Regions from separate parts of the Rothia sp. P4278 genome, predicted to be linked through region 2. Evidence: predicted binding sites of a transcription regulator. Region 2 holds the regulator's gene; the other holds the start of a gene.
The links. The regulator HrcA, encoded in region 2, represses chaperone genes, less so after heat shock. The targets are predictions, from matches to a motif close to TTNGCACTCGNNNNNNNCGAGTGCNAA.

Region 1: groL (chaperonin GroEL) is a predicted target of HrcA. The motif match lies at 7,899-7,925, and genes of this name have one in related genera.

What each region holds. Positions count from the first base shown of each region.
Region 1 covers NZ_JBLXXU010000002.1:357,385-370,166, reverse strand. The annotation lists gene ACN085_RS05780 (PTS fructose transporter subunit IIABC) at 1-5, shown strand, start outside; gene ptsP (phosphoenolpyruvate--protein phosphotransferase) at 32-1,729, shown strand; gene ACN085_RS05770 (HPr family phosphocarrier protein) at 1,857-2,135, shown strand; gene ACN085_RS05765 (lipid II:glycine glycyltransferase FemX) at 2,475-3,575, shown strand; gene ACN085_RS05760 (threonine/serine exporter family protein) at 3,644-5,716, shown strand; gene ACN085_RS05755 (uracil-DNA glycosylase) at 5,834-6,508, opposite strand; gene ACN085_RS05750 (DUF3263 domain-containing protein) at 6,573-6,839, shown strand; gene ACN085_RS05745 (LytR C-terminal domain-containing protein) at 6,907-7,791, shown strand; gene groL (chaperonin GroEL) at 8,092-9,720, shown strand; gene ACN085_RS05735 (hypothetical protein) at 9,937-10,089, shown strand; gene rlmC (23S rRNA (uracil(747)-C(5))-methyltransferase RlmC) at 10,198-11,340, shown strand; gene ACN085_RS05725 (4'-phosphopantetheinyl transferase family protein) at 11,484-12,290, opposite strand; gene ACN085_RS05720 (RNase H family protein) at 12,370-12,782, shown strand, end outside.
Region 2 covers NZ_JBLXXU010000001.1:454,465-462,803, forward strand. The annotation lists gene lepA (translation elongation factor 4) at 1-1,665, shown strand, start outside; gene hemW (radical SAM family heme chaperone HemW) at 1,665-2,912, shown strand; gene ACN085_RS02045 (DUF4870 domain-containing protein) at 2,973-3,389, opposite strand; gene ACN085_RS02050 (DUF3097 family protein) at 3,549-4,400, opposite strand; gene hrcA (heat-inducible transcriptional repressor HrcA) at 4,550-5,542, shown strand; gene dnaJ (molecular chaperone DnaJ) at 5,600-6,715, shown strand; gene ACN085_RS02065 (16S rRNA (uracil(1498)-N(3))-methyltransferase) at 6,725-7,486, shown strand; gene ACN085_RS02070 (PhoH family protein) at 7,655-8,339, shown strand, end outside.

The sequences.
Region 1 (12,782 bases), on a different contig from region 2:
CCTAAACCCCTCCAACACTAAGGAAAACACTATGACTACCTACACTGGCGTCGGCGTCTACGCCGGACGCGTCATTGGCAAAGTTTTGCAGATGCCTGAACCTATCAAGGCCCCCTCTTCATCTCTGAAGCTGTCAGCTGAGGAGACTGCCGAGCAGGCTGCTGAACGTATTAAGGCCGCTGCCCAGACTGTCAAGAACGGTCTGCTAGAGCGTGCTGAAAATGCGGGCCGTGACGGCAAGGCAGTGCTTAAGTCCACGTCACAGATGGCAACTGACCGCGCCCTGCTCAAGAGCGCAATCCAGATTGTGGAGAAGCAGGGTAAGGCACCTGAACTCGCTGTATGGGAAGCCGCATCGGCTTTTGCTGACCAGATGGCTGCCCTGGGCGGCTACATGGCTGAGCGTGTGACCGACATCCACGATGTTCGCGCCCGCATCGTTGCTGAGCTGACCGGCCAGCAGGCCCCCGGTATTCCGGTGTCATCTGAGCCTTTCATCCTAGCTGCTATTGACCTGGCACCGGCTGATACCGCAACCCTGGACCCTAAGCAGGTGATCGCTCTGATTACCTCTGACGGTGGCCCTCAGGCTCATACCGCTATCCTGGCCCGAGGCCTGGGTCTGCCCGCTATCGTTGCCGCTAAGGGGGTTACCGAGATTGAAAACGGTACCGAGGTTTACATCGACTCTAACGAAGGCGTCGTTGAAACCGAGGTCACCGCTGAGCACCGCGACCTGGCGCAGAAGTACGCTAACCGCAAGGAACTAGCAGACTTCGACGGTCTTGGGGTGATGGCCGACGGTACCCGCGTACCCCTCTACGCTAATGTCGGTGACGGCAAGAGCGCCGAGAAGGCAGCCGGCCTCAAGGCAGAAGGCGTTGGCCTGCTCCGCACCGAGTTCGGGTTCCTGGGTTACGATGCCGAGCCTTCGGTGGAGACCCAGACCGAAACGTACAAGTCTGTTTTTGATGCCTTCCCCGGCAAGCACATCGTAGTCCGCACTCTCGATGCTGGTGCCGATAAGCCCCTGCCCTTCCTCAACGTCAAGGAAGAAGAGAACCCCGCGCTGGGTGTTCGCGGCTTCCGCACCGACTGGACTGTGCCCGGTGTTCTTAAGCGTCAGCTTGAGGCTATTAAGGCAGCAGCTGACGGCACCGAAGCTGACATTTGGGTCATGGCTCCGATGATTTCAACGACCAGCGAAGCCCGTAACTTCAAGAACATGCTCGATGAGGTTGGTCTGAAGACCCGCGGTGTCATGGTAGAAACCCCTGCCGCCGCTGTAAACGCTGAGGCTATCCTGGGTGAGGTTGATTTCGTATCTATCGGTACCAACGACCTGACTCAGTACACCATGGCCGCTGACCGCCTGCTGGGCGACCTGGCTCACCTGAACAACCCCTGGCAGCCTGCCGTCCTGAAGATGATCAAGCTAACTGTTGAAGGCGCCAAGCGAGCCTCGGCAGCTGCCGGTAAGAAGAAGTACGTCTCGGTCTGTGGCGAAGCTGCCGCTGACCCCGCACTGGCTGTTGTCCTGGTTGGTCTGGGTGTTGATACCCTCTCCATGAATGCTGGCGCTATGGCCGCTGTTTCCGCTGTGCTCAAGTCGGTTACCCCCGAGAAGGCACAACAGATTGCTCACAAGGCACTGAGCCAGATCTCATCGGCTGAAGCCAAGGCGGCAGCTCGCTCTGAACTGCCCATCCTCGATGAGCTCGGTCTGTAAGTTAAACCAACTCGTTCATTGCTGAATAAAAGTCGTCAAAATCAGGGGTAACACGCCCCAAAGGTGCTGCCCCTGATTTAGACTCAGTAGTGGACAACAAATCCGCACTCTTTATAAGGAGAATCCCATGGCAGAACGTATTGCCACCATCGCAAGCCGTGTTGGCCTGCACGCCCGCCCCGCAGCGATTTTTGCTGAAGCAGCAGGTGACCTCCCCGTTGAAGTTACCATCGCCGCTGAAGGTGAGCCCGCAGACGAGGCAATGGACGCAGCTTCCATTCTCTCCCTGATGTCACTCGGTGCTAAGCACGGCGACAAGGTCGTTCTGCGTGCAGAAGGCGAAGGCGCTGAAGAAGCACTCGACAGCCTGGTTAAGATCCTCGAGACCGACCACGACGCCGAGTAATTATCTGAAGTAGTTGTGTGTCATCGTGGTCGGTTACGGGGTTCGCTTCGCTCACCGCACCACTTTCACCAGCTCCCAAGTCACCGTGTACGGTGACTTGCTGGCTGATTACGATTCCAAGTAATTAAAGCTTCACGGCGACGATATACTGTGTCGCTAACTGATTTACATGTCTGGCCCCCGCCCCGTATGGAGCAGGGGCCAGGCTGTGTTTTAGCATAAAACACGCACCCTACCCGCCTTGCGGGCTACACGGGTTAGCGACAAGTCGATAAACTGGAACACTGAACCTAGAATTTTTCGCGTTCACCCGCGTACCCAACCTGAAAAAGAGGGACCTTGCGAGACTTCACCGCCCGCTTCGCCACAGACACCGAAATCGCCCAATGGGATGAACACGTCATCGCCAGCCCCGGCGGCGGTAACCTGTTGCAGTCAGCTTCCTTCGCCTCGGTCAAAGCCAAGCACGGCTGGAAGCCCCTCTACCTGGTCTACGAAGGCACCACCGTCCTGAACGGTGAGAGCGCTCCCTTCGCCAGCTACAACCTGATTCTTGAAAAGTCTGTTCCTGCCCTGGGCAAGATCTGGTACATGATCAAGGGTCCCGGCGTGAACTCTGTTGAAGAGATCCCCGCGATCCTGGACGCTAACCGCGAATTCGTCACCCGCGAAAAGCTCGGCGTTTTTGCTATCAAGATTGAACCCGATATTATCGCTGACGAAACCACCAAGGCTCTCATGGCTAAGAGCGGCCTGGTCAAGAGCTGGAATATTCAGCCCAATGACTCCACCGCTATTCTGGCAACCGATAAGAGCCAAGAGGAGGTCCTCAAGTCGCTCTCCTCACGCGGTCGTAATGCCGTGCGTCGTTCACTGCGCGAAGGTTGCCAGGTGGAGCGCGTGCCGCTAACTGAAGAGAACATGAAGAAGATGTACGCCCTCATGGACACTGTGGGCCAGGGCAACGCCCAGGTGAACCTGCGCTCCTACGACTACTACCGTGACTTCTGGACCACCTTTGAAAAGGCCGGGCAGGGGCGCCTCTACTTCACCTATGAAGACGGTGAACCTTCCGTGGGCGCTTATGTCATTCGCTACGGGGAAAAGGGAACCTACAAGGACGGCGGTTCCAAGCCCCGGCGTAAGCAGTACGGTGACTCCCACCAGGTGCAGTGGACTGCGCTGACTGACCTCATGAAAGAGTTCGGTATCAAGAGCTACGACTTCTGCGGCACCCCGCCAAAGGACCAGCTGAAGAACAAGGAACACCACCACTACGGCCTGGGTCTCTTTAAGACCTCCTTCACCAAGGAGGTCATCGACTACGTTGGTGTCTGGGACCAGGTGCTTTCACCGTTCAAATATAAGGCCTGGAACACCAGTGTTGAGAAGGTCATGCGTCAGCTCTGGGTTCGTAAGACCGGTCAGCCTTTCTACTAAACCAGCACGAACCGCTTTGGCGGTTATCTTGAACTTTCACCGATGAGGCGGAAGGAGTATCCCTTTCAGTGAGCAAGAGCTCTACCGGCTTGCAGCAGAAGGCTTACCCTTCTGCCTCTGCATTTGAAACAGGTATTGATAACACAGAAGATAGCGGTGCCTTTGGACAAACCGGGCTTCTGCCCCGTGCCGACACTGCCGTATCTGTGCTACCCGCTACGGGGCAGATGGCTGCCCAGGACTCGGAGGCCCCCCGGTCGCTAGGTGGTGCGCTTCCGGTAGTGTCCCTGGCTCAGGTGCGCGATCCCAAGCTTCGCGATGCCCTGGCTCATCTGGGGGATGCCCCCAGCTCACCGGTGCAGGGGCAGGATAGCCCTACCGCAAGCCCCGCTCCAGCATCTGCCTTTGACCAGTTAGCACCGCCAACCTATCAGGTACCTTCCGCATTTGGGCCGGCCACTGACCTGAGTCTCAACCAGGCCCAACCGCCCAGCACGGAAGCAACACCTCCACCAGTCGATGATAGGCCCACAGCGTCAAGGACGGGCGGACTCCAGAAGGCTTTCTACCCCTCGGTAGCGGGTGCTCATACCGTGGCACGGCCCCTGACTGCACCCAAGCGGCCTTCGCGTATGCGTTCGTCGCTTAAGTCTTTTGTGAGCACGGACCAGTCCCTGACCAAACCGATGCGCGGCATCGCCCGCCTGGCCCAGCGCCCTTTCAATATCGCCTCCGCCCACCGGGCCGAGTATGTGCGCGAGAAAGAAGAAGCGCGTGAGGTCCTCAACTTCTCCCTGCGACTGGCTGAGACCATGTTCCACTACGGGGCAGATACGGTTGATGTGGACTCCGCAATCGTTGCGGTGTGCGCCGCCTATGGTCTGGAAGACGTTGAAATCGACATCACTAACCAGTCGGTTATTATCAACTACGTCTCCGATATTGATGAGGTTGATGATCAGACCCGGGCAATTGACTTCTCCGGCTCTGGAGCCATGTCCTCGAGCAAAGAACGCTTTAGCCACACGGTATTGCGCGTGGTTCGTTCCTGGTCCGAGAACTATGCGGCCCTAGATGACATTTATAAGCTAATCACCGAGATTACCGCCGGCAATCTGCCACGGCATCGGGCTGAACGCCGCCTGCACCGCATTAATACTGCTAAGAAGCCCTACTCGCCCATGATTATCATGCTGGCTAACATGCTAGCGGCTTTCTCCTTGGTGCTGGCTCTGGGCGGTTCGCTGGCGGCGGGCGCTGTAGGCGGTATCGTCTTTTTGGCCATTCACTTTGTGAACAGTGTGATTTCACGTCTCAAGATGCCCAGCTTCTTCAACATGGCTGCGGGCGCGGGCGTCGTAACGTTCGCATCTATTCTTATTTCCGATGACTCGTCTATCTTCTCCCAGCTGGGGCTCCACGTGAGCGCACCGCACATTGTGGCTGCGGGCCTGATCATGCTTCTGCCTACCGCCCGGTTAGTATCAACAGTCCAGGACGCCCTCAACGGTTTCCCGCTGACCGCAGCAGGTAAGTTCGTCTCGACGGGCATGTCATTTTTGGGTATTGTGGTGGGGCTTGCCTCAGCGGTGGCAGTCCTGACAGCTCTAGACATTAGAGAACTAGATATTACCGAGACCCGCTTTGTGGGGGCCTCTTTGGGGGTAAGCTACCTTTTCTTTATGCTAGCTTCCCTGGCTTTTGCGGTCACAACTCACGCCCGCTGGCAGACACTCTTATGGAACTTACTGATTGCTACCAGTGGTTTTTGGGTCTACCAGGGCTACACTTTCCTTTTTGGGGCTGGTGCAGGACGTGCCAATACCGCTTTTGCGGCTCTGGTCATTGGCCTCATGAGCACCTTCTTGGCTTACCGCTTGCAGGCCCCAGCCTCTATCTTTTATGTACCGGCCCTAACTTTTCTCCTGCCCGGTCTTTCCATTTTCCGGGGCCTTTATATCTTCACCGTAGAGGCTAATCCTTCGACTGGTGTGCCGGGGATGGTTGCGGCAATTTCAATTATCCTTTCTATGGCGTCCGGGGTGGTCCTCGGTAGCTACCTGATGCAGTACTTTATTCAGCAAGCGTCGGGTCAGCTCCAAACAGAAAAACAAGATCCGAAAGATACTCGGGACCGCTAAAGTGAGCCCAGATCTTCCCCTATCATTTAGGAGCCGGCCAGGGGTGGCATTCTCAGCTGCCGCCTTGAGTGGGATAGATAACTGAGACCGGTAGATTTTCCGATCTGCTTCAGGGCTTTAGAGAGCCCAGTTCACCGGGGAGGCCCCCTGAGCGAGCAAGAGCTCATTGACGCGGCTAAAGGGTCGAGAGCCAAAGAAACCCCGCGAGGCAGAGAGCGGCGAGGGGTGCGGTGACTCCACGCAGGGGTAGCCACCCAGTAGCGGTTTGCAGGAGCGGGCATCTGCGCCCCACAGTAGCCCTACCAGCGGCCTGCCCCGGGCTACCAGGGCTTGAACAGCGGCGGTAGTGACCTGTTCCCAGCCCAGGTTGCGGTGGGAACCTGCGGCCCCAGCACCCACCGAAAGAACCCTATTGAGGAGCATGACCCCCTGCTGGCTCCAGGCCCGTAAATCCCCGTGATCCGGGGGCGTGATGCCCAGATCGGTGTTGAGCTCTTTGTAGATATTGTGCAGGGAACGTGGCACCGGCCTGACCTCGGGACGTACAGAGAAACTTAGCCCCATAGCGTGCCCGGGGGTAGGGTAGGGGTCCTGACCCAGCACCAGAACCTTGACCTGGCTCATGGGGTAGGTGAAGGCCCTAAAAATATCCGGGCCAGGGGGCAGGGTGGCCCGGCCAGCCTGATGCTCGGCCCGCAAAAAATTACCCATAGCCCTAATCTGAGGCTCCACGGGTGCCAGGGCCTGCGCCCAGTCCGGGTCCATAATCTCGTGTAGGGGCTGAGCAGGCACGGCGCTTGTTCTCCTCTTGTATGCGGTATTCTCCCTATAAGACTAGACCACCGAAAGAAGACCCATGAACATGCCAGCCGGTTCACCCACACCAGAGTCTCAGACTAGCTCTACCCACCGGCTTACCGAGCAGGAGCGCGCCATCTTAGATATGGAGAAAAAACGCTTCAAGTACCAGGGAAGTAAAGAACAGGCCATCAGCAAAGACCTGGGGCTGAGCCCGATTGCCTACTACCAGCAACTCAATGCACTGATCGATAATCCGCGCGCTATTGCCGCTGAACCGGCCCTTACCCGCAAGCTCCGGCTCACACGCAACCGACTCACCTAAAACAGGGCGGGGGAGTGTACCCTAGAAGCTGACCCCCGTAGCAACCGTGCACCGAAAGAGGCGACCAGTGAACACCTACCCCCGTGACGAGTTCGATGATGTCGAAGAAAACTCCTCCCGGCGGGGTGCCTACCGCGGACGAGTCACCGACACCTCAACCTCACGGGCTGGCCTGCTGGCTGTCATCATCAGCGGTATTCTCGCCCTCCTGGTGGGCGGCATCATGTACGTGGTTTCGCCCCGGACTGCTGGCCCGGGTACCACAACCGCGACCGCATCGGCAAGAGCCACCGCAACAGCTACCGCCGATGCCAGCCCCAGCACCAACCCAGCTAGCGTTACCGTAGCGGTCTATAACTCAAGCGCCCCCGAAGGCTCAGCCAGCACCGCCGCCAGTGTCTTGCAAAAAGCAAACTACAAGATTACTGAAACCACCAACTGGACCGGTACCTATGCCACCGAGTCCATGGTTTACTTTGCTACCGGGGCCTCATCAGAAGCCAACGAAGTCGCTGACCTCTTAGGTATTGCCTACATCAACCAAGACTTCCAGGCCGAGACCGGTGAGGTCTATGTGGTGCTCGGAGCAGACTTCGACCCCACCGCGCTCGCAGAGCAGACCCAAGTGGCCAGCGCGGATGCTGCCACCTCGACAGCAACAGGGGATAGCCAGCTTTTCTACGTCTATGACCCGGTGAACGGGACTTACACCGCCACTAGCAAGACAGAGGCCCTGGCCTCGGGTAAGGTTCTCTACCGTGTGGACCCCGCTACCGGTGCCTACGTTGAATACTCCGGAACTGATGCCAGTTCACCAGCCTCAGCGACTACGGGAACCGCTACCCAGAACACCCAGCGCTACAGCCTGGACCCTGCTACCGGCACCTATGTACTGAATCCTGCCGGTGCCTATATCTACGATTCTGCTACTGGAACATACACACAGGGCTAAGCAAGATCTAAGCCCGGGAGCTGTAGCTTTGTGCGCTGTTGGCGATTAAGGCTTCTCAAAGCGAATAATAGGTTTGCGCGCTCTGGGCTCAGGTGCCAAGATTGTAGTTAGCACTCAGAGGCTTGGACTGCTAAATCATGTGCTAGATTCTGCACCCGGGTGGCTCTGAGTAAAACACCTGAGCGATTTCTTGGTGAGGTCCTCCCCGTGCCGCCCCTATGGCGGCCCCGGTAGCGCCGTCCGTCGCGGGCACCGACTAATCGCGCTCACACCTAATGTTCCAGAAGGAGCGAAAGCCATATGGCAAAGCTGATTGCTTTTGATGAAGAAGCACGCCGCGGTCTTGAAAAGGGCCTCAACACCCTCGCAGACGCAGTAAAGGTAACTCTCGGCCCCCGCGGTCGTAACGTTGTCTTGGAGAAGGCCTGGGGCGCCCCCACCATCACCAACGATGGTGTTTCCATCGCCAAGGAAATCGAACTTGAAGACCCCTACGAGAAGATTGGCGCTGAGCTGGTCAAGGAGGTCGCAAAGAAGACTGACGACATTGCCGGTGACGGTACCACCACCGCAACCGTTCTAGCTCAGGCTCTCGTCCGCGAAGGCCTGCGCAATGTTGCCGCTGGCGCTGACCCCCTCTCCCTCAAGCGCGGTATCGAAAAGGCTGTAGAAGCTGTTACCGCTGAACTGCTCGCTTCTGCCAAGGAAGTTGAGACCGAAGAGGAAATCGCCGCAACCGCATCTATCTCCGCTGGTGACCCCGAAATCGGTAAGCTCATTGCCCAGGCTATGGAGAAGGTCGGCAAGGAAGGCGTTATCACAGTTGAAGAGTCCAATACTTTCGGCCTGACCCTTGAACTGACCGAGGGTATGCGCTTTGATAAGGGCTTCCTCTCTGGCTACTTCGTTACCGATGCTGACCGTCAGGAAGCTGTCCTTGAGGACCCCTACATCCTGATCGTTAGCTCCAAGATCTCCAACGTCAAGGACCTGGTTCCCGTTCTGGAGAAGGTCATGCAGGCCGGTAAGCCCCTGCTGATTGTTGCCGAGGATGTTGAGGGCGAAGCCCTGGCCCTGCTGGTTCTGAACAAGATGCGCGGCTCCATCAAGTCTGTTGCCGTTAAGGCTCCTGGCTTTGGCGACCGCCGGAAGGCTCAGCTGGCTGACATCGCTATTCTGACCGGTGGACAGGTTATTACCGAAGAGGTTGGCCTGTCACTTGATACCGCAACCATCGACCTGCTGGGCCAGGCCCGCAAGGTTGTTGTCACCAAGGACGAGACCACCATCATCGAAGGCGCAGGTGACCCTGAGGCCATCGAGGGCCGCGTTGCTCAGATCCGTGGCGAAATCGCTAACTCTGACTCTGACTACGACCGCGAGAAGCTGCAGGAGCGTCTGGCTAAGCTTGCCGGTGGTGTTGCTGTGCTCAAGGCCGGCGCTGCTACCGAGGTTGAGCTCAAGGAACGCAAGCATCGCATCGAGGACGCCGTCCGCAACGCTAAGGCCGCTGTTGAAGAGGGTATTGTTCCCGGCGGCGGTGTTGCCCTGATTCAGGCTGGCGTGAAGGCTTTTGAGAAGCTGGAACTGACCGGCGATGAGGCAACCGGTGCCAACATCGTCCGTGTTGCCATCGACGCTCCCCTCAAGCAGATTGCTTTCAATGCTGGCATGGAGCCCGGCGTCGTCGTCGATAAGGTCCGTCACCTCTCTGCTGGTACCGGCCTGAACGCCGCAACCGGTGAGTACGAGGACCTGATGGCCGCCGGTATTAACGACCCCGTAAAGGTCACCCGCTCAGCTCTTCAGAATGCAGCGTCAATTGCCGGTCTCTTCCTGACCACCGAGGCTGTTGTTGCCGATAAGCCTGAGCCTGCTGGTGTGGCACCGGCTGCCCCCGACATGGGTGGCATGGGCGGCATGATGTAGTCTGCCGCTTGCCTGGTAAGTAGCCGCTCTTTGAGCTGAGAACTCCGCCTGCCCCGTTTGGGGTGGGCGGAGTTCTCTTTTAAGGACGCTGACTAAAAAATGCAGATAAGGGTATTGTGGTTCACACTTATTGGGAGTATTCTTTAAATCACTTAAGAGGTTTCCTCTAAGTTTTACTCATCAGTCTCAAAGGCGAAACTGAAAGGTGTGAGGCTCATGGCCACGCTCGTGGATCTTGTTCTCTACGCAATTATCGTAGGCTTGCTGGCTCTCTTGCTGGGTGCCTACCTAGCAGATGGGTGGACCAAGCTGGAGAAGAAGAGCAATGAGGCCCTTCGCCAGGATGTTGCCTTTGGGACCGGTGGCTAAAAGTTAATAGTGATTGTGTTTTCCTTTTGAGCCGGCACCCCGGAACGGGGTGCCGGCTTTTATCTTCCGTTACCGCCTGCTTACAGGGGGCGGTAAGATAGTCACGCTATGCAATGCCACTATTACGATGCCAGCCTGTGCCGCTCCTGCTCACTAATTCTTACCCCTTACGCACAACAGCTTGAGGGGAAGCAGAGCGATGCCCGCAAACTGATGGCACCGTGGCCCGGTATCGAGTGGCTAGCACCGGTGGCGAGTGCTGAAACCGGGTTCAGGAACAAGGCTAAGCTGGTGGTGGGTGGAAGCGTTCAGGAACCAAGGCTCGGTATCTTGAGCCGGGACGGTGCGAGTGTAGACCTGAGCGACTGTCAGCTTTACACCGCACCTGTAGCAGATACATTCCCGGTGCTCAAGGAGCTAATTAGCCGGGCGGGGCTTACCCCCTATAGCGTTGCCCGGCGTAAGGGCGAGCTCAAAAATATTCTGGTGACGGCCTCTGAGGCCGGTGAGCTTCTCATTCGCTTTGTGCTTCGTTCCAAGAAACTACTGGTACCTATCCGGCGCGAGCTTGACTGGCTCCACACCCAGCTCCCTCAGCTCGCGGTTCTTAGTATTAACCTGCTCAGGGAACATATCGCCTTGGTGGAGGGCGACGAAGAAATCATCCTGAGCGAACGCCAGACCCTACCGATGCAGGTCAACGACCTAACGCTCCACCTACGCCCGCAGAGCTTCTTCCAGACCAATACAGCGGTCTCAGCAGCTCTCTACCGCCAGGGGCAGGAATGGGTAAAGGAGTCCCAGCCCAATACCCTCTGGGACCTCTACTGCGGTGTGGGCGGCTTTGCCCTCCACGCGGCGCAGGTCATGCCCGAAGAGGCCAAAGTTACCGGTATAGAAATCAGCCCTGAGGCTATCGAGTCAGCCCGCCGGGCGGTGGCCGAGTACGACCTAACCGGTATTGAGTTTTCCGCTCAGGATGCCAGGGCTTATGCTCTAGAAAGCGGTCAGGTACCCGACCTGCTGGTGCTTAACCCGCCCCGTCGCGGCCTTGGCCCTGAACTTTCGACCTGGATTGAGGCCAGCGGTATCGAGCGGGTTATTTACTCAAGCTGTAACCTAGCTACCATGGTTAAGGACCTGCACCAGATGCCTTCGATGCAAGCGGTCAAGGGCCGGGTTATGGACATGTTCCCCCACAGTAGCCACTACGAGACAATTGTGCTCTTGGAGCGCTATTCGCTCAGCTAGCATAGGCTTCAGAGAGCTCAGGCTGCACTGGTCAGGTCACCAAGAGCCTCACACTAGTAGGGGCAGAAATGAGCCAGGCCAGGCGTTTGACTCTTGGCAGTTTCTCTGACTGATTGACTAGAGGCTCCGATGAAGGTCTGTCTTTAAAGCGGGGGTGTGAGAGCCCGCTTGACCATATAGGGAGCGGTTACCTTCTGTGCTTCTAGATGGTGAGGTCCCTTACTAGCAACAGCTACGAGATGGGTGTCCTCGTAGACCTGCCAGGTAATCCAAAAAGGTACCGCTTCTGCCTGCTCCGGTAGGTAGGCTTTGGCACCTGCTGTGAGCCCGTGGACGCTACCGATATCGGTGGGTAGGGGCGGTAGCGCTAGCATCACCTGGTTAGGTTTAACAGATAGTCCGTGTCCGCTGGCCTTGAGAACTGCTTCTTTAGCGCACCAGAGCATCTGGCGTACCAGCCGGGCCTGATCCGGTAGGAGCGAATCCACGACACGTTTTTCGTAGTCAGCTAGTGCAATACGGTCAAAGCCGTCAAAGTAGTGGTCTCTTACCGTAATCAGGTCAATTCCAAGGGCAGTATCGGATGCTGAGTACACACCGGCTGCCAGGCCAAGGGCGCGCGCCATGTTCAGGTTTACTCCCTCAAGGCGGGGTTTTCCGTGGCTTGCTGACTTCAGGCAGAGATTGCAGGAGCGGTCTACGGGAATCTGTGAGGCTTCTGCATCCCTTACCCCGAGTACGGTAGCAGCGATACAGCGCATGAGGGTGTGCTGGGCCGCGTAGCTCATGGCCTCTTCGGGGCTTGCATACTCTGCGGCTCGCTTCTGCTCTGTCATACCGACGTAGGCCAGCCAGCTGACACCGTGCCCGCTCCGCAAGGTCTCCGGGGGCATCAGAAAGAGAGCCAGTCGGGTGTGACTTGCCCCGTCAACTATTGAAGCGTGAACCATGCTCCTATTCTAGCTGTGCCTACCCTCTTATAGCCGGGCGTAGAATGGAATGGCTAGTCCGTAGGAGGGTAGAGGAACCATGACCGAGAAAATAATTGCTGCTGCCGATGGATCTGCCCTGGGCAATCCCGGCCCCGCAGGCTGGGCCTGGTACATTGACGAAACCCGGTGGGCCGCCGGAGGGTGGGCTCACGGGACAAATAACATGGGTGAACTCAAAGCTGTTCTGGACCTCTTCGAGGCTACGGCGCACCTTCCTGAAACCCATCTGCACATTATCTGCGATAGCAAATACACCATTGATTCTATTAGCCGCTGGTTGCCGGGGTGGAAGAAGAAAGGCTGGAAGAAAGCGGACGGTAAGCAGGTACAGAATCTTGACCTCATGCAGGCACTGGATGCCGCCATTGAGGGCCGCTCCTATTCTTTTGAGTGGGTCAAGGGCCACACCGGCCACCCCCTCAATGAGGCGGCTGATCGGAGAGCTAATGA
Region 2 (8,339 bases):
CGCGGTATCACCATTAAGTCCCAGGCTGTTCGTATGCCTTGGGAAGTCAAGGGCGTTAACTACGCTCTGAACATGATTGACACACCCGGCCACGTGGACTTCACCTATGAGGTTTCACGCTCTCTGGCAGCATGTGAAGGCGCTTTGCTTCTGGTTGATGCGGCTCAGGGTATTGAGGCCCAGACCCTGGCTAATCTCTACCTAGCCATGGAAAACGATTTGGCTATTATCCCGGTCCTCAACAAGATTGATCTGCCAGCGGCACAGCCCGATAAATATGCAGAGGAGCTAGCTCATCTGATTGGAGTTGAGCCCGATGAGGTTTTGCGTGTTTCCGGTAAGACCGGTGAGGGTGTGCCCGAACTTCTAGACCGTATTGTGGAGCTCCTGCCTGCACCTAAGGGGGAGCAGGATGCTCCCGCCCGCGCCATGATTTTCGACTCCGTATACGACTCTTACCGCGGCGTTGTCACCTATGTTCGTGTAGTTGATGGTAAGCTCACCCCGCGTCAAAAAATCAAGATGATGTCCACGGGCGCGGAGCATGACCTGCTCGAAATTGGTGTGATTTCGCCCGAACCTAAACCCACCGACGGACTGGGCATGGGCGAAGTGGGCTACCTAATTACCGGTGTAAAAGACGTCCGTCTCTCCCGCGTGGGTGATACCGTGACAAGTTCGCATCTGCCCGCCAGTGAGGAGTTGGGAGGTTACCAGGACCCCAAGCCTATGGTGTTCTCTGGCTTGTTCCCCATTGACGGCTCGGACTACCCGGCCCTGCGCGATGCCCTGGAAAAGCTCCAGCTCAACGATGCTGCCCTGATCTGGGAGCCTGAGACTTCAGCGGCACTAGGCTTTGGCTTCCGCTGCGGCTTCCTGGGTCTGCTCCACCTTGAGATTGTTCGTGAACGTCTTGAGCGGGAGTTCAACCTGGACCTTATCTCCACCGCTCCCAACGTTATCTACGATGTTGTGGGCGAAGATGGAGTTTCCCAGCGGGTGACCAACCCCAGTGAGTTCCCCGAAGGCAAGGTAGCCATCATCAAGGAACCCATGGTCGCCTGCACCATCATCGCTCCCAACGAGTTTGTGGGTGCCATCATGGAGTTGTGTCAGTCCCGTCGCGGTTCCATGGGGGGCATGGATTATCTCTCCCAGGACCGTGTGGAGCTCCGTTATCGTCTGCCACTGGCTGAGATTGTCTTTGACTTCTTTGACCAGCTCAAGAGCAAGACCCGTGGCTACGCTTCACTGGACTGGAAATTTGACGGCGAAGAAGAGGCCGACCTGGTCAAGGTTGACATCTTGCTCCAGGGTGAAAAGGTCGACGCTTTCTCTGCTATCACTCACCGTGATAAGGCATACTCCTACGGTGTCATGATGACCGGTAAACTGCGTGAGCTGATTCCTCGCCAGCAGTTCGAGGTACCTATCCAGGCTGCCATCGGGTCACGCATTATTGCCCGTGAGAATATCCGCGCTATGCGTAAGGATGTCCTTTCTAAGTGCTACGGTGGCGATATTTCGCGTAAGCGTAAGCTCCTTGAGAAGCAGAAGGAAGGCAAGAAACGTATGAAGATGGTGGGCCGCGTTGAGGTTCCCCAGGAAGCCTTCATTGCGGCGCTCTCATCGGGTGAAGAGTCTAAGGACAAGTCAAAGAAATAATGCCGGCTCAGCCTTTAGGCCAACCTGCACCCTTGGACGGCAGAATCCCATTTGATTCTGCCGCCAGTTTGCAGGAACGCGATTTTAGTTTGTATGTGCATGTTCCTTTCTGTTCTGTGCGCTGTGGTTACTGCGATTTCAACACCTACGCAACCGAAGATTTCGGTGACGGCGTTGGGTTAGGCAGTTATGCTGACGATGCTATTGCTGAGCTTGAGTTTGCTCAGCGGGTTCTGCGAGAGTCAGGAGCACCGGAGCGTAAGCTCTACTCTGTGTTCTTTGGGGGTGGGACTCCGACCAAATTGCCGGCTGCTGATTTAGTCCGGATTCTGGCGAAAGCCATAAATCTATTTGGCTTGGAGAAGGGGGCGGAGGTTACCACGGAGGCCAACCCCGACTCTGTGACCCGCGATGACCTGTTTACGCTCAGAGCCGGTGGCTTTACCAGGGTATCCTTTGGCATGCAGTCCGTGGTGCCTGATGTCCTTGCAGTGCTTGACCGCACGCACACACCGGCTAATGTTCCTAAGGTAGTGGCTTGGGCCCGCGAGGCCGGTTTACAGGTTTCCCTTGATCTGATCTACGGCGCTCCGGGGGAGAGTCTAGAGCAGTGGGAGCAGACCGTACGAGCGGCAGTTTCTTATGGGCCTGACCATATCTCGGCCTACTCCCTGATTGTGGAGGAGGGGACTAAACTTGCCGCGCAAATTCGTAGGGGTGAGTTTGCTATGCCCGATGAAGATGCTATGGCCGATAAGTATCTTCTTGCTGAAGCAATCTTCGATGAAGAAGGCTACCACTGGTATGAGGTATCCAACTACGCTAAGTCGCCGGAGTTTAGGAGCCGCCACAACTACGCCTACTGGCGCAACCAGGACTGGTGGGGGGTTGGTCCCGGTGCTCATTCACATGTGGATGGGACTCGCTGGTGGAACCTCAAGCACCCAGTTCCCTACACCACAAGGGTCAGGCAAGGTCTAAGCCCCGCAGCGGCCCGCGAGGTCTTAAGTCAAGAAACGCGACGGTTTGAAGACATCATGCTCATGCTTCGCGTCATCGACGGATTACCTGTGAGCCGGCTGGTGGAGGGCCGGCAGGGCACCGATATAGCTTCGTCCCTCGACTGGCTTATAAGTCAAGGGCTGATTGATGAGCAAGCCCTTGCTGACGGTCGGGTCAGACTCACTCTGCAGGGTCGGCTCTTAGGCGATGCCGTGACCAGGGAGCTACTACCCGACCTGTACTAAAGAAAACTGGGCCTCATACCTGCATAAGGTAGGGGCCCAGAACTTTTAGATTAGCAGAGGCTACTTTTTACGGCTCAAAATCTTAGTGAAAAGGAAAGTGTTGAACTTGTACTGGTAGGGGTTACCGCGAGTTACCACAATGCCGGCAATAAGGGCTGAGAAAGCCAGGTAGGTCCAGGTCAGAGCTGCTACAAGTCCGAAGAACCAGCCGATAGCGGGGATGTTACTCAGAATAATTCCCAGAGCCAAAACGATGGTGGGAAGCAGGGTGAAGTCGAGCGCCTCACGTGATTCCTGCTCAGTGAAAGGACCGCGACCCCGGTAGAGGTAGTAGATAACAGCGGAGGGGATACAGCCGAGTACACCACCGAAGTGGGCAGCAGTCGCTATGTTGCGGTCAGCATTAACGGACAGGTGCGATGCCGTTGCTGAGGACCCCTTGTAGGTGGTGGTCGATGGAGAAGTTGCAGTCTTCAAGAAGGTTTCTCTTTGGTCTTGGGTGGATACGAGTGATGGCACGATGCCAAGTTCATGCCTCAGACAAGTCTAGTCAATAGCTTGTGTACAAGGTATAGGTATAAGTGACTTTTTGTCTTGTGAGCGCACGATATTTATCACATTATTTACCGAGAAAGTTTAGCTTTCAAGAGTCACAAAATCTATGAGTTGTTCTACTGGGCCAAGCAGAGCCGGCTCAAGGTCGGTATAGGTATTAACGCGCTTTAGGATTGAGTCCCATCCGGCTCGAATATCTTCGGGTCTGGCGTAAGGCCGGTTGAGTCGGCGGAGGATTCCCTGCTTCCATTCTTCGCTGCGAGGGATTACGGGCCATTTCTCGATTCCAAGAACGCCGGGTTTAACTGCCTGCCAAATATCGACAAAGGGGTGCCCCATAATCATTACGTTCCCGCGAGCGCCGGGGGTTTTCAGCGCGGCTTCGGCTATACGGCTTTCTTTAGACCCGGTAATCAGGTGGTCCACTAGAATCCCGAGTTTTCGGTGGGGCGCTGGTGCGAACTCCCTAATGGCACTGGCTACATCATCAAGACCGTGGAGGGGTTCGACCACAATCCCTTCGACACGCAGGTCGTGCCCCCACACTTTCTCAATCAGTTCAGCGTCGTGGATACCTTCGACCCAAATTCGGCTGGCACGGGCAGTCCTAGCGGGGGCATTATCCAAGGCGACAGAACCGGATCGGGAAATCTGCTTGGTGGGCTTAGCCTGTTGCGGTTCAGGAGCAACAAGGTTGACCGGTCGACCTTCAAGGAGGAAGCCGGGGCCCAAGGGGAATTGCTTGACCCGCCCATGCCGATCCTCAAGACCTACCATACGGTGACTGCCAACAGAGCGGAGCGAAACAGCTGCACCCACAAAACCGCTCACCATATCTTCGAGAACCAGCCCCGGTTTGAGCACCACGCGGGGTAATTGGGAATGTTTGTGGGCGCTCAGATCAGCTGACCCCCACGAAGCGCGATAATCCATTGAACTCCTTGAAAACACGGCCAAGTGCCTTAGCCATCAGCGTACTGAATTCTGATTCTAGTGCAGTGGTATTAGAGTTAACGGGTAACTTAGCACTCTGGTATCCCCAGTGCTAAAAACCCTTAAAGCTCACATCATCAGGAGGTGAAATGGACCATCCGCGCAGGCTTCAGGTCTTGCAGGCTATCGTCGAGGAATACGTGCATACTCGGGAGCCGGTTGGTTCAAAGACCCTCATTGAGCGGCGGCAGTTGGGGGTTTCTAGCGCCACGGTGCGCAACGACATGGCCGCTCTGGAAGAACAGGGCCTGATATCGGCACCACATGCCAGTGCGGGCAGAGTGCCCACTGACCTGGGTTACCGGCTTTTCGTTGACCAGATATCGGCTTTGCGACCGCTCTCACCAGGGGAGAAGAGAGCAATCCATACCCTGCTCGATAGCGCCGATAGCGTGGATGACATGATGAAAAGTAGCGTCCAGCTCCTTTCTTCGCTTACTCACCAGGTCGCCATGGTGCAGTATCCGACCGGCCCGACGGTTGCGCTACGGCATGTTGAGCTGGTCTCTTTATCAACATCCACAGTCCTAGTGGTAGTGATTACCGATACCGGGCAGGTCACCCAACGAACGGTAGCATGCCCGCATACAGCCGATGAACTGGTCACTATCAAGCAACAGCTTATTGAGGCCTTTTCGGGTCAGCCTCTGTCCCAGGTGGCTCAGGCGCTGGCTCCTCACCCGCGCAGCAAGCTCATGCTCAGCCTCGTCCAGGCCGTTCAGCTACTGGCAGCTCAGGGTGTATCCTCTCAGGTGCTGATAGCGGGAACAGCCTACCTGGCAGAGTCAACCGTTGATTTTCGCGGTAGTATTGCACCTGTACTCGATGCCCTTGAAGAGCAGGTGGTGCTCCTTAAGCTTTTGGCAACTATGGAACACGATGAGCGCGGTTTTGCGGTCAGCATCGGCTCAGAAAACAGGGAGAAATCGCTGGCCGAGACCTCAGTTGTTGCAAGTAGCTACGGCCCTGGAGGAAAGGCACACGTTGGTGTTGTAGGGCCAACACGTATGGACTACGCCCGAACCGTCTCAAAGGTGAATGCCGTAGCCCGCTACCTGTCAAAGATTTTGGGGCAGGAGTAAAACAGCTTCTTGCCTCCACATATTTAGTAGTACCCCATGACCCTGAAAGAGAGAACTGTGAGCAGTCACTACGAAACCCTCGGTGTATCGCGCGATGCCAGCCCCGAAGAAATCAAAAAGGCCTACCGCAAGAAAGCCCGCCAGCTGCACCCCGACATTAACCCTTCTGAGGAAGCCGCTGAGGAATTTAAGCGTGTTTCGCTAGCTCACGATGTGCTCTCTGACCCTGAAAAGCGCCGGATTTATGATCAAACCGGTAACGAGAACGGCACAGCCGGCGGCTTTAACGGGGCGGGCGGCTTTGGTGGTTTCCAGGATATCTTTGAGACCTTTTTCAACGCGACTCCGCGCGGGCCGCAGAGCCGGGTTCGTCAGGGGCAGGATGCTCTTATCAACGTCAAGATTGACCTTAAAGACGCTGTCTTTGGCACCAATAAGCCCATCACCGTTGATACCGCTGTGACCTGCGACCTGTGTAAGGGCGAGGGAACCGCTGAGGGTACCCACCCCGAAACCTGTGAAACCTGCCGTGGCCAGGGCTACATGCAGCGCCAGGTTCAGTCCATCTTGGGTACTGTCGTTCAGCCTGTTGAGTGCCCCAGCTGCCGTGGCTTTGGAACCGTTATCAAGCACCCCTGCGCCGAGTGCTATGGTGAGGGTCGTGTGCGTGAACGCAAGCCCCTGACCATCAAGATTCCTGCGGGCGTAACCGATGGCGCCCGTATTCGTCTAGCGGGGCAGGGTGAAGCAGGCACCGCCGGCGGACCTAATGGTGACCTCTACGTTGAGCTTCGTGTAGCGGCCGATCCCACTTTCTCACGCGAACGCGATGACCTCATTGCGGCGGTAGGGGTTCCGATGACCGCTGCCGCCTTGGGCACTACCATCACCTTGGAGACTTTCGACGGGCCGCAGGAGATACAGATTCCAGCCGGCACTCAGTCTGGCGATGTCATCACGCTCAAGGGCCTGGGTGTTAACCACCTGCGCGGTGGTGGCCGCGGTGATTTGCGTGTGCAGGTTGAGGTCCGTACCCCTACCCAGCTCACCGATGAAGAAAAGAACCTGCTTAAGCAGTTCTCGGAGTTGCGCGGAGAAGATCTCAAGATGAGTGAAACCGTGACCCATAAGCAGGGTGGGTTCTTCTCCCGCCTCAAAGACCACCTCAAGTAGGAACTCGTTATGAGCAACGCCGTCTACTACATCTCGCCCGAAGATTTTGAGTCCTTGGTCCCAGGTGCCGCCTACAGTCTCCTAGGCGATGAGGGCCACCACGCCAAGACCGTCAAACGTGCGGAGTTAGGCGAGGGGATCGACCTGGTCAACGGCTTGGGCAACCGGGCCGTCACAAGGGTGGAGGGCACAGTAGACGGCGGTTTGCTGCTAACGGTTCAGTCGCTGGCGCTCGATGAGCTAGGTATTTCGATCTACCTGGTTCAGGCTCTGGCCAAGGGCGACCGAGATATCCAGGCTATTGAGATGGCCACCGAGCTGGGCGCTCACGGTATTGTACCGTGGAGTGCCGACCGCTCAATTGTTCGTTGGAAGATGGAGCGGGCAGCAAAAGCACATGCCAAGTGGCAGAACACGGTCAAAGCCGCAGCCAAGCAGTCTAGGCGGGCACTGCTCCCGCCTGTCTATCAGCTCCACAGCACGGCTGATCTGGCCGATTTGACCCAGGAATTGGGGGAGCGGGCGCTCTTTCTACTTCTGCATGAGCAGGCAAACTACCGACTTTCACAGGCTTTGGCAGAGCACCTTAGCCCGGATGTTGAGGAGGTCTATTTTGTGGTGGGGCCGGAGGGTGGGATTAGCCCTCGGGAGCTTGAGATCTTGGAACAAGCCGGCGCACACACCGTATTGCTTGGCCCCGAGGTGCTCCGTAGCTCAACAGCCGGAGCTGCCGCTATTTCGGCACTGAATCTTGCCCTGGGTCGCTGGTAAAGAGTTCATTGCCAGCTTTCAAGAGATTTACCTTGAGTTGGCGAACTGTTCAATATCACTCTGCGCAAAACCCGTTTTTTCTTCAAATAGTGCGGGTAAAGTAAACCCTGAGCACTACCCCCTGTTCGCTACTGCAATGAGGAGCTCTGAAGGCCCAGCTGGGCACTTATGACTACATCAGTACAATCTACGAGCCGGCCGCTTTCAGTAGCCCGGACTTTCTCTTTCAAATCCACCGCAGAAATGGTGGCAGTTCTTGGCCCCCACGACGGTAATATCGGGCTGGTTGAACAGACTTTCCCCGGCCTAAGGATTCGGCCTAAGGGCCTGGACGTCGTGGTTACCGGACCTTCAGAGACCGTGGCGACAACCGTCCGATTGCTTGCGGAACTCACTCTTTTGGTGGAGAACGATACGCAGGTCACCGCCGAGGTTGTCAAACGGATAATGTCCATGATGACTGCCAGCCTGAACCACCCGGCAACCGCTATGAGCCAAAATATTCTAAGTTCTCGCGGCAAAAATATTCGACCCAAAACCATTAACCAGAAGAGCTATGTTGATGCCATTGACGCCAACACCGTGGTGTTTGGTATCGGCCCTGCGGGTACAGGCAAAACCTATTTAGCCATGGCTAAGGCGGTGCAGGCCCTTCAATCCAAGGAAGTCAACCGTATTATTCTGACTCGACCGGCTGTTGAAGCAGGCGAGCGTTTGGGGTTCTTACCCGGTACCCTCAACGATAAGATTGACCCCTATCTGCGCCCTCTTTACGATGCGCTCCATGACATGATCGATCCTGAGTCTATTCCCAGGCTGATGGAAGCCGGCACCATTGAGGTGGCTCCTCTGG